Regions from separate parts of the Ponticoccus litoralis genome, predicted to be linked through region 1. Evidence: riboswitches for the same ligand, from Rfam matches in the RefSeq annotation. Region 1 holds a riboswitch; the other holds the start of a gene.
The links. A riboswitch is a leader RNA that binds a small molecule or an ion and turns the genes downstream of it on or off. The one in region 1 is predicted to bind cobalamin.
Positions count from the first base shown of each region.

Region 1 (4,175 bases):
GCACCCGTTCCGAGCGGTCGATGGCGCGCACCAGCATCATGCCGACAAGATAGCCGTAGCTGCGGTAGCTGTGCCAGTTGGTGCCGGGGCGAAAGCCGCGCACCTTCATGGCGGCGCGCAGCCGCAGGTATTCCGCCCGCAGCACCTCGACGTAGCGGATATTGAACATCATCAGGTGCACCAGCGTCTCGGGCACCTTCATCCGGTAAAGCGCATGGCCCAGGGTCACCGGCTCCAGCGTGCCGACCAGCACCAGCAGCACCAGCACCACGGCATTCGCGGTCAGGCCGATCTCCACCGCGCGGGCGAGGCCCTGCCATGTGGCCGGAAAGCCCCAAAGCGTGAAGATCGCGTCGCCCGGCACGGTGAAGGGCAGAAGCGCCAGCATGAAGAAGATGAAGCTGTCCATCATCGCCACCCGCTTCAGCGTGCGCCGGACCGGCAGCCGCGCCATGAGCAGCAGAAGCAGCGCGCAGGCCAGCGCCGCCGTCAGGGCGGGCAGGCCCGACAGGGCCACCGTGACCACCGCAAAGAGGCAGGCCACGGCGATCCGCATCCGGGGGTCCAGCCGTTCGAGCACGGCGGGAAAGCCGCCGGGCGGGATGGTCGGGTCCAGCGGAGCGGCAGCCTGCGAAAAGCTGTGGCTCATGCGGCCTCCTTCAGCTTGCGCCGCGCGGCAAGGTAGAACCCAAGGCCGAAGAGGCCCGCGATATAGCCCATGCCGCCAAGGATCGACTGAAGGTCGTTCTTCTCGCGGTAGGCGGCGATCTCGCGGCGCAGGGGGCGCATCTCGTCGCGCACGATCCCGGCGAGGGTGGCGCGCTGCTGGTCGCTCAGCGTGGCGCCGGGCGCCGGGGTCTCTGCCGCCGCCTCCGGGGTCCGGGGGCTCAGCGGCTCTTGTCCGAGGATCGCCGCCACCTCTTCGGCGGGCATGGTCACGTCTGCGACGTGACCGGCGCCGAGATTGGCGTGGAACCTGTGGGCCACGGGCTGTGCGGGCGTGAAGACGAAGAAGCCGTCCGCATCCGTCACCGCGGTTCCCAGTTCCGCGCCGTCCGGGCCGAAGACCGTGACGGTCTCGCCGACGGCCATGGTGCCGTTGGAAAAGCCGATCTCTCCCTCGATGGCATCGCCCGAGGGAAAGACCGAGGCGATGACCTTATGGGCCAGCGCGGGCAGGGGCAGGGCGCAGAGCGCAAGGGTCAGGGCAAGGCGTCTCATGTCCGGGTCTCCGCGAAGGTGGTGAAGAGTTCCGGTTTCACCCGGCGCGCCAGCAGCACCGCGAAGGCGGTCAGGAAGCCCTCGACCACCATGACCGGGATATGCGCCACGAAGACCAGATGCGCGGCGGCGATGAAGGCATCGCCCGAAAGCGCCAGCGAGGCCGCGACCATCGTGGTTGTCGCGGCGATGGCGAAAGCGCCGCCGATCCCGGCCCAGAGTGCCGCCGACAGCGGGCTGCCGCGCCGGATCATCGGGCCGAACAGCAGACCGGCCAGCACAGCGGGCAGCGCGATGTTCAGCGCGTTCACGCCAAGCACCGTCAGCCCGCCGAAGCCGAAGAAGACCGCCTGCAACAACAGCCCGACAAAAAGCGCCGGAAAGGCGGCCCAGCCAAGCACCAGCCCGGCCAGGCCGTTCAGGATCAGGTGGACGGAGGAGGGCCCGATCGGCACGTGGATCAGCGAGGCCACGAAGAAGCTGGCCGACAGCACGCCCGCTGCCGGAATGCGCTCCAGCGTCAGCGCGCGCAGGCCCATGGCCACGCCCCCGGCCGCCAGAACGGCGCCGCCGATCACGACCGGGTTGGCAAGGGCTCCGTCCACGATATGCATGGCGTTATTCCATGTCCCGGGCGCGGATCCAGATCACCGCATCCTGGCTGAGTTCCTTGCCCTCGTGTTCGGTGTCCGGTCCGCTGCCAAGCGCGGCAAAGCCCCAGTAGCCGGCCTTGGGCACGCCGAAGGTGAAATAGCCATTGGCATCGCTGATCGCGACGACGGCCCCGCCGGGCATGGGTTTGGCCTGCGGATCGCTGGCGGCATTGGTCTCGAACGAGGGTTCGGCGGCCATGTACTCGATCTCGATCTCGGCGCCCGCGACGGGTTCGCCCTCGGACAGCACCTGCCCGGTGAAGGTCGAGCCGGTGATGACGTTGTAGGGTTTGTTCAGCGGCAGGATCTCTGTCTTCAGGCCCTGCGGCTGGTCCCAGTCGGTGGGCAGCTCGTTGCGGTTCAGGTAGGCCTTGGTGATCTGCTGGATGTAGAGATCCTCGGTTTCCTCGTAGTAGGGCTGCGGCACCGTCACCAGCACGTAGTCGCCCGAGCGTTTCACCGGCACCGCGCCGATGAAGGCCGGGTTCTCGTTCTCGCCGCCGTTGAAGGTCGAGGGCGTCAGCGTATCCATCAGGTCGATCTTCTCGCCGTTGTGGATGGCGTAGAATTCCTGCGGCTTGTCCAGCGCCATGACGTGGCCCACGGTCATCGGGTGCCAGAAGATCAGCTTGACCGGCACGTCTCCGGGGCGGTCGATCATGGTGTCGGTGGTGTATTGCAGCAGGAAATGCGCCTGCGCGGCAACGGGAAGAAGGGCGGCCGCAGCGGCCAGCATAAGGGATTTCATCGGGTCGGTCTCTCCCGGCGCCTCACCCGGCGCATGGCTTTTGAACGCCAGAGAGGGCCGTGACCCGGAAGGAAAGGGCGAGGGCGCCCGGCACCGATCCAGGCCAGACGCGCACCCCGGCGTCCGGTGGCAGCGCCCCGTCCGAAGGGGCGCCCGACCGGCAGGTCTCCTGGCTTGCGGGTCGTCACCTTGGGCCTGCCTTCCCGGATTGCTCCAGTGGCGTCTTGGCCCGGCTCGCCGCTTACAGTTGCGGGGGCAGCTGCCGGTTTGGCCCGGATGGGCCGCACGGCATTCCCTCTTTCCCCCGGCGCGGATGACCCCCGCCGGGACCGGTCCCGACTTGGGTAGTCGCAACGCCGCAATGCGTCAACGGGATTCGCCGGGCGGGGTGTGGAGGCCTGTGCCGGGAGGTGTCGGCGGGCGGCGCGGGGCGGCGGGGACAGGCCCGGTGTGGCGCGCCCGGCTGTCTTGCGACGCGGCATGGCGGTCTGCGCCCCGGGGGCGGGGTCTGTCGGTCGGGGGCGCATGGCCCGGGCAGGCGCCTGGCAGGCACGTGGCGGCGGCTTTCCTTCGCCGCGCTGCGCGCCTATGGGAGGGGCATGACGACGCGTTCCATCCTCATCACCGGCTGTTCCTCGGGCATCGGCTTCGACGCCGCCCATACCTCGGCCGGGCGCGGCTGGCAGGTCTTTGCCGCCTGCCGGCAAGAGGCCGACTGCGCGCGGTTCCGGGCCGAGGGCTTCATCAGCCCGCGCATCGACTACACCGATGAGGCCAGCATCGGCGCGGGCCTTTCCGAGGTGCTGGAGCACACGGGCGGGCGACTGGATGCGCTGTTCAACAACGGCGCCCATGCGACCCCGGGCGCGCTGGAGGACCTGCCCACCGACGCCCTGCGCGCGATCTTCGAGGCCAATGTCTTTGGCTGGCACACGCTGACGCGCCGGGTGATCCCGGTGATGCGGGCGCAGGGCCACGGGCGGATCGTGAACCACTCGTCGGTGCTGGGGCTGGTGGTGATGCCCTGGCGCGCGGCCTACAATGCCTCGAAGTTCGCGGTGGAGGGGCTGACCGACACGCTGCGGATCGAGATGCGCGACACGCCGATCCATGTGGTCACGCTGAATACCGGGCCGGTGACCACGAAGATCCGGGAGAACTCTATCCCGCATTTCGAGCGCTGGGTGGACTGGCGCGCCTCGCCGCGCCGCGCGCAATACGAGGCAACCCTGCTGAAGCGTCTCTACGAAAGCCGTGGCGGCCCGGACCTTTTCGAACTGCCGCCCTCTGCGGTGACGGCGAAGCTGCTGCGGGCGCTGGACAGCCCGACCCCGCGACCCCGCTACTACGTCACCCGGGCGACGCACCTGATGGGGGCGGCGCGGCGGCTGCTGCCGACCCGGGGGCTCGACTGGCTGATCGCCAAGGGCTGAGCCTGCGACGCCAAGCGCGGTTCGCTTTTGCCCGCGTCTCCGCTATGTGGCAGGCAAAGCACTGGAGACCCCCATGTTACAGGACCCGCTCTTCATCGTCGTCGCGCTCGCCATGCTGGG
Region 1 covers NZ_JBDNCH010000002.1:1,177,374-1,181,548, reverse strand. The annotation lists gene cbiQ (cobalt ECF transporter T component CbiQ) at 1-649, opposite strand, end outside; gene ABFB10_RS06835 (Ig-like domain-containing protein) at 646-1,221, opposite strand; gene cbiM (cobalt transporter CbiM) at 1,218-1,835, opposite strand; gene ABFB10_RS06825 (DUF4198 domain-containing protein) at 1,840-2,622, opposite strand; cobalamin riboswitch at 2,765-2,971, opposite strand; gene ABFB10_RS06820 (SDR family NAD(P)-dependent oxidoreductase) at 3,222-4,055, shown strand; gene ABFB10_RS06815 (twin transmembrane helix small protein) at 4,129-4,175, shown strand, end outside.

Region 2 (4,175 bases), on a different contig from region 1:
GAGGTCTTTTCCGTCGAGAACGCCGAGAAGATCGCCGCGACTTGGACGCAGGACCGCAGCCCCGAGACCATCCGCGCCCGGCAGGACAGGCGCGACGCGCGGCTGGCCGCCCTGCGTCGCCACCTTGCATCCGAACAATCCTGAAGGAGCCCCAGACCATGGCGAAACCCCGCAAGGTCATCATCACCTGCGCCGTGACCGGCGCGATCCACACGCCCTCGATGTCGGAATACCTGCCCGTCACGGCTTCGGAAATCGCCGAAGCCGCCATCGGCGCGGCAGAGGCGGGCGCGGCCATCGTGCACCTGCACGCCCGCAACCCCGAGGACGGCAGCCCCGACCAGTCGCCCGAGGCCTTCGCGCCCTTCCTCGGCGTGATCAAGCAGGCCTCGGACTGCGTGGTGAACATCACCACCGGCGGCGCGCCCACCATGAGCATCGAGGAACGCGTCCGCCCGGCGGAAACGCACCGCCCCGAGGTCGCCTCGCTCAACATGGGGTCGATGAACTTCGGCCTCTTCCCGATGCTCAAGCGCTTTCCGAACCCCAAACACCAGTGGGAACGCGACTACCTCGGCAACAAGAACATCATCTTCAACAACAGCTTCGGCCAAATCGAGTACATCCTGACGACGCTCGGGCCGCTCGGCACCCGGTTCGAGTTCGAATGCTACGACACGGCGCATCTCTATAACCTCAAGCACTTCCTCGACGCCGGACTGGTCAAGGCGCCGCTCTTCATCCAGACGGTCTTTGGCCTGATGGGCGGCATTGGCGCGCATCCCGACGACGTCATGCACATGAAGCGCACGGCGGACCGGCTGTTCGGCGACCAGTACCAGTGGTCGGTTCTGGGCGCGGGCAAGAACCAGCTGCCCATCGCGGCGATGGCGGCGGCCATGGGCGGCAATATCCGCGTCGGGCTGGAGGATTCGCTCTGGGCCGGACCGGGGCAACTGGCGCGCAGCAACGCCGAGCAGGTGACGAAGGCCCGCCAGATCATCGAGGGGCTGGGGCTGGAACTAGCAACCCCGGACGAGGCGCGCGAGATCCTGCACCTGAAGGGGGCGGATCAGGTCGGCTTCTGACCGGCCCTGACGGACGGGGGCGCGGCGCACTCGATCCGGTTCACCGGAGGCCGGGGCGCTGCTTTCGCCCGTCGACCTTACCCCCGGATACGGGCTGTTGATCGCCGGGTTGCGCGGCACCGTCGGCGTCGCGTCCGGGCAGGCACGGCAAGCGACGGTCGCGGTGCCGGATCCATCCGGTGACCGTCCTCTGTCGCCGGACCCCGAAGCGCCCGGGCATCGCCAACGCGCTTCTACGGTCCGGCCCCCCGCGCCGGAAGACGAACCTGCGGGCACGGGCATCGCGAACGAAGGCGGCACAGGCGCCCGCCTTCCAGTTCGCATCAGGGGGCAGGTCGCCGACCCAAGGCATGTCCGGCAGCGGAGCCTCCGGCGCATCCCCCGGGCGGGCAAGGCGCGGTCTGGCCTGGGGGCTGACAGGGGAAACACCCCGCTGGACGGCAAGCGCCGTATTGGCCGCCATTGGCAATTCCACTCGACTTTTGCCCGGAATTCTGCAATTCAGAAGGCGATGGTGACCGGCCTGAAAGGGCCGGTTTAAAAGGGAATGCGGTGAGGGCCTTGACCCAACTCCGCAACTGCCCCCGCAACTGTGAGCGGCGAGCGACCCCGAAGAACACCACTGAACCGAAGCGGTTCGGGAAGGTTCGGGAAAGCGGCGACCCGCAAGTCAGGAGACCTGCCATCTCCGGTGCGTGCTGTTGCGCACCGCAGTCACCTTAACCCGGGCGGGGCGCTCTGGGACTGGAGAGACGACATATGGACCTGACGGCCCTGTGGACATCGCCGCCTCCGTTCATGCCCCCTCCCCTGCGCGGAGGGCGCAATGACACTGGAACGCACGATCCTTCAACTCGACACCGGAGCGATGCCAGCCGACGAGGCGCGGCAAATGGGGCAGCTTGGCTATATGCAATGGATCGCGGGCTTGCCGGGCAATGCGGATTATCTGCAGGCCGCGCGGGACGCCTTTGACAAGGCCGCTCCGTTCATGGCCCACTCGCCGACCGTGGCGGAATTCTGCAGGCTTCTGACACGCTCGCTGGAAGCGCCGCTGACGCCATTGCCCCTTGCGATGCCAAAGCGGCAGAGGCGCGGCGGCGCGCAGGCCCGACGGTCCTACCGCCTGCCGCATTGAACCCTCACGCAGGGGCCGCCGCCGCAGGAAAGCCCTAGCCCTGAAGGCCTCCTCTGCCTGAGCGAACAGGGGGCGCCTTGCGGAAGCATTTGCCAAGGACGACCGACCGGCCCTCGCTTGTCAAGCGCGCGCCGTGACCCGCGACCCGTGAACCGGCGGCACCCCGCTTGGCGCCCCGGGCGGTCGGTTCACGCCGGTGGACCATGTCCGGGCCGCTGAAGGCCCATCCCGGCACGGGCGGACAAGCAGGCCGCGCCGCACGGTCCCGGCCCCGCGCAACAGCCGCGCATCTGCTCGCCGCCGACCTTGACATCGAGGTCCCGGCCAACCTCGGCGGGCCCGGCCCTGTCGGCCACCAGAGCAGCAATCCCGGCGCCCGGGCCAATCCGGGGACCAGCCACTTTGCACCCCGGCGGGCCGAAAGGTCAAAGACCGATATCCCGCGCCCCGACCAGAGCCCGCACGACCCGGGGGATCCGCGCCGACATCCGCAACACCCGCCGTGCTTGGGAAAGGCCGCGAAACCGGCCCGACGGTCGCTCTGCACCCATGCCTCAATGCCCCGACACGGGACTATCGAAATAATCGATAGCGGTAAAAAAACGTTTCGTTTCCCTCACTAGACGGCCCGTGACACTTAACCGTCAAGGCAAACGGAGTGCAGTTCCCATGACCCACGCAAAGACCAAGACACGTCTGGCAGCTGATATCGGCGGCACCTTCACCGATGTGGTGCTGGAAACGCCCAAGGGCATGTTCACGGCCAAGGTGCCGACCGATCTGGAGCAGCCCGAACGTGGCATCATGGCGGGTGTGACCATCGTCCGCGAGCAGTCGGGGCTGGCCCCCAGCGATATCGATATCTTCGTCCATGGCACCACCCGGCCACAAATGCGCTGATCGAGCGCAAGGGCGCCGAGGACCGCGCTGATCACGACCGAGGGCTTCCGCGACAGCCTCGAAATCGCATATGAATCCCGCTACGATCAGTTCGATCTGCAGCTGGAAAAGCCGGCGCCGCTGATGCCGCGCGATCTGCGCTTCACGGTGACCGAGCGGATGGATGTGCGCGGCAATGTCCTGCTGCCGCTCGACCGCGCCCGCGTCACCGAACTGGCCGCCGAACTGAACCGCCTGGGCATCGAGGCGGTCGCCGTGGGCCTGCTGCATTCCTATGCCAATCCGGCCCACGAGCAGGCCGTGCGCGCTCTGCTGATCGACGCCGGCTGCACGGCAGAGATCACGCTGTCGTCGGACGTCTGCCCCGAGGTGCGCGAATACGAGCGCTTCATGACCACGGTCTGCAATTCCTACGTGCAGCCGATCATGGCCCGCTACCTGCGGGCGCTGGAAAAGACGCTGGCCGACAACGGCTTTGTCTGCCCGCTGTTCCTGATGACCTCGGGCGGGGGCATGACCACGCTGGAGGCTGCCATCCGCTATCCGATCCGCCTTGTCGAATCCGGCCCCAGCGGCGGCGCGGTGCTTGCCAGCCGCATTGCCGCCAGCCTGGAAGAAGACCGGGTTGTGTCCTTCGACATGGGAGGCACCACCGCGAAGATCTGCCTGATCGACGACTACCTTCCCCAGACCGCACGCAACTTCGAGATCGCGCGCGCGGCCCGGTTCCAGAAGGGCAGCGGCATGCCGGTGCGGATCCCGGTGGTCGAGATGATCGAGATTGGGGCCGGTGGCGGGTCCATCGCCGATGTTGACACCATGCGCCGTCTGGCGATCGGGCCGGAGAGCGCCGGCTCGGTGCCCGGGGCTGCCTGCTATGGCAAGGGCGGCGTCAAGCCGACCGTGACGGATGCCAATGTGGTGCTGGGCCGGATCGACCCTGAAACCTTCGCCGAAGGGCGGATGCATCTGGATGTCGACGCCGCCGGGACCGCCATCAAGGGCGATGTCGGCGACCCGCTGGATGTCAGCACCTCCGAAGCGGCGCT
Region 2 covers NZ_JBDNCH010000004.1:380,699-384,873, forward strand. The annotation lists gene ABFB10_RS22445 (3-hydroxyacyl-CoA dehydrogenase NAD-binding domain-containing protein) at 1-144, shown strand, start outside; gene kce (3,5-dioxohexanoate:acetyl-CoA acetone transferase) at 159-1,088, shown strand; cobalamin riboswitch at 1,584-1,789, shown strand; gene ABFB10_RS22455 (hypothetical protein) at 1,915-2,226, shown strand; partial or broken gene ABFB10_RS22460 (hydantoinase/oxoprolinase family protein) at 2,980-4,175, shown strand, end outside.
Region 2: it holds a riboswitch for cobalamin, as region 1 does, so the genes downstream of both, ABFB10_RS22455 (hypothetical protein) here and ABFB10_RS06825 (DUF4198 domain-containing protein) in region 1, are expected to answer to the same signal.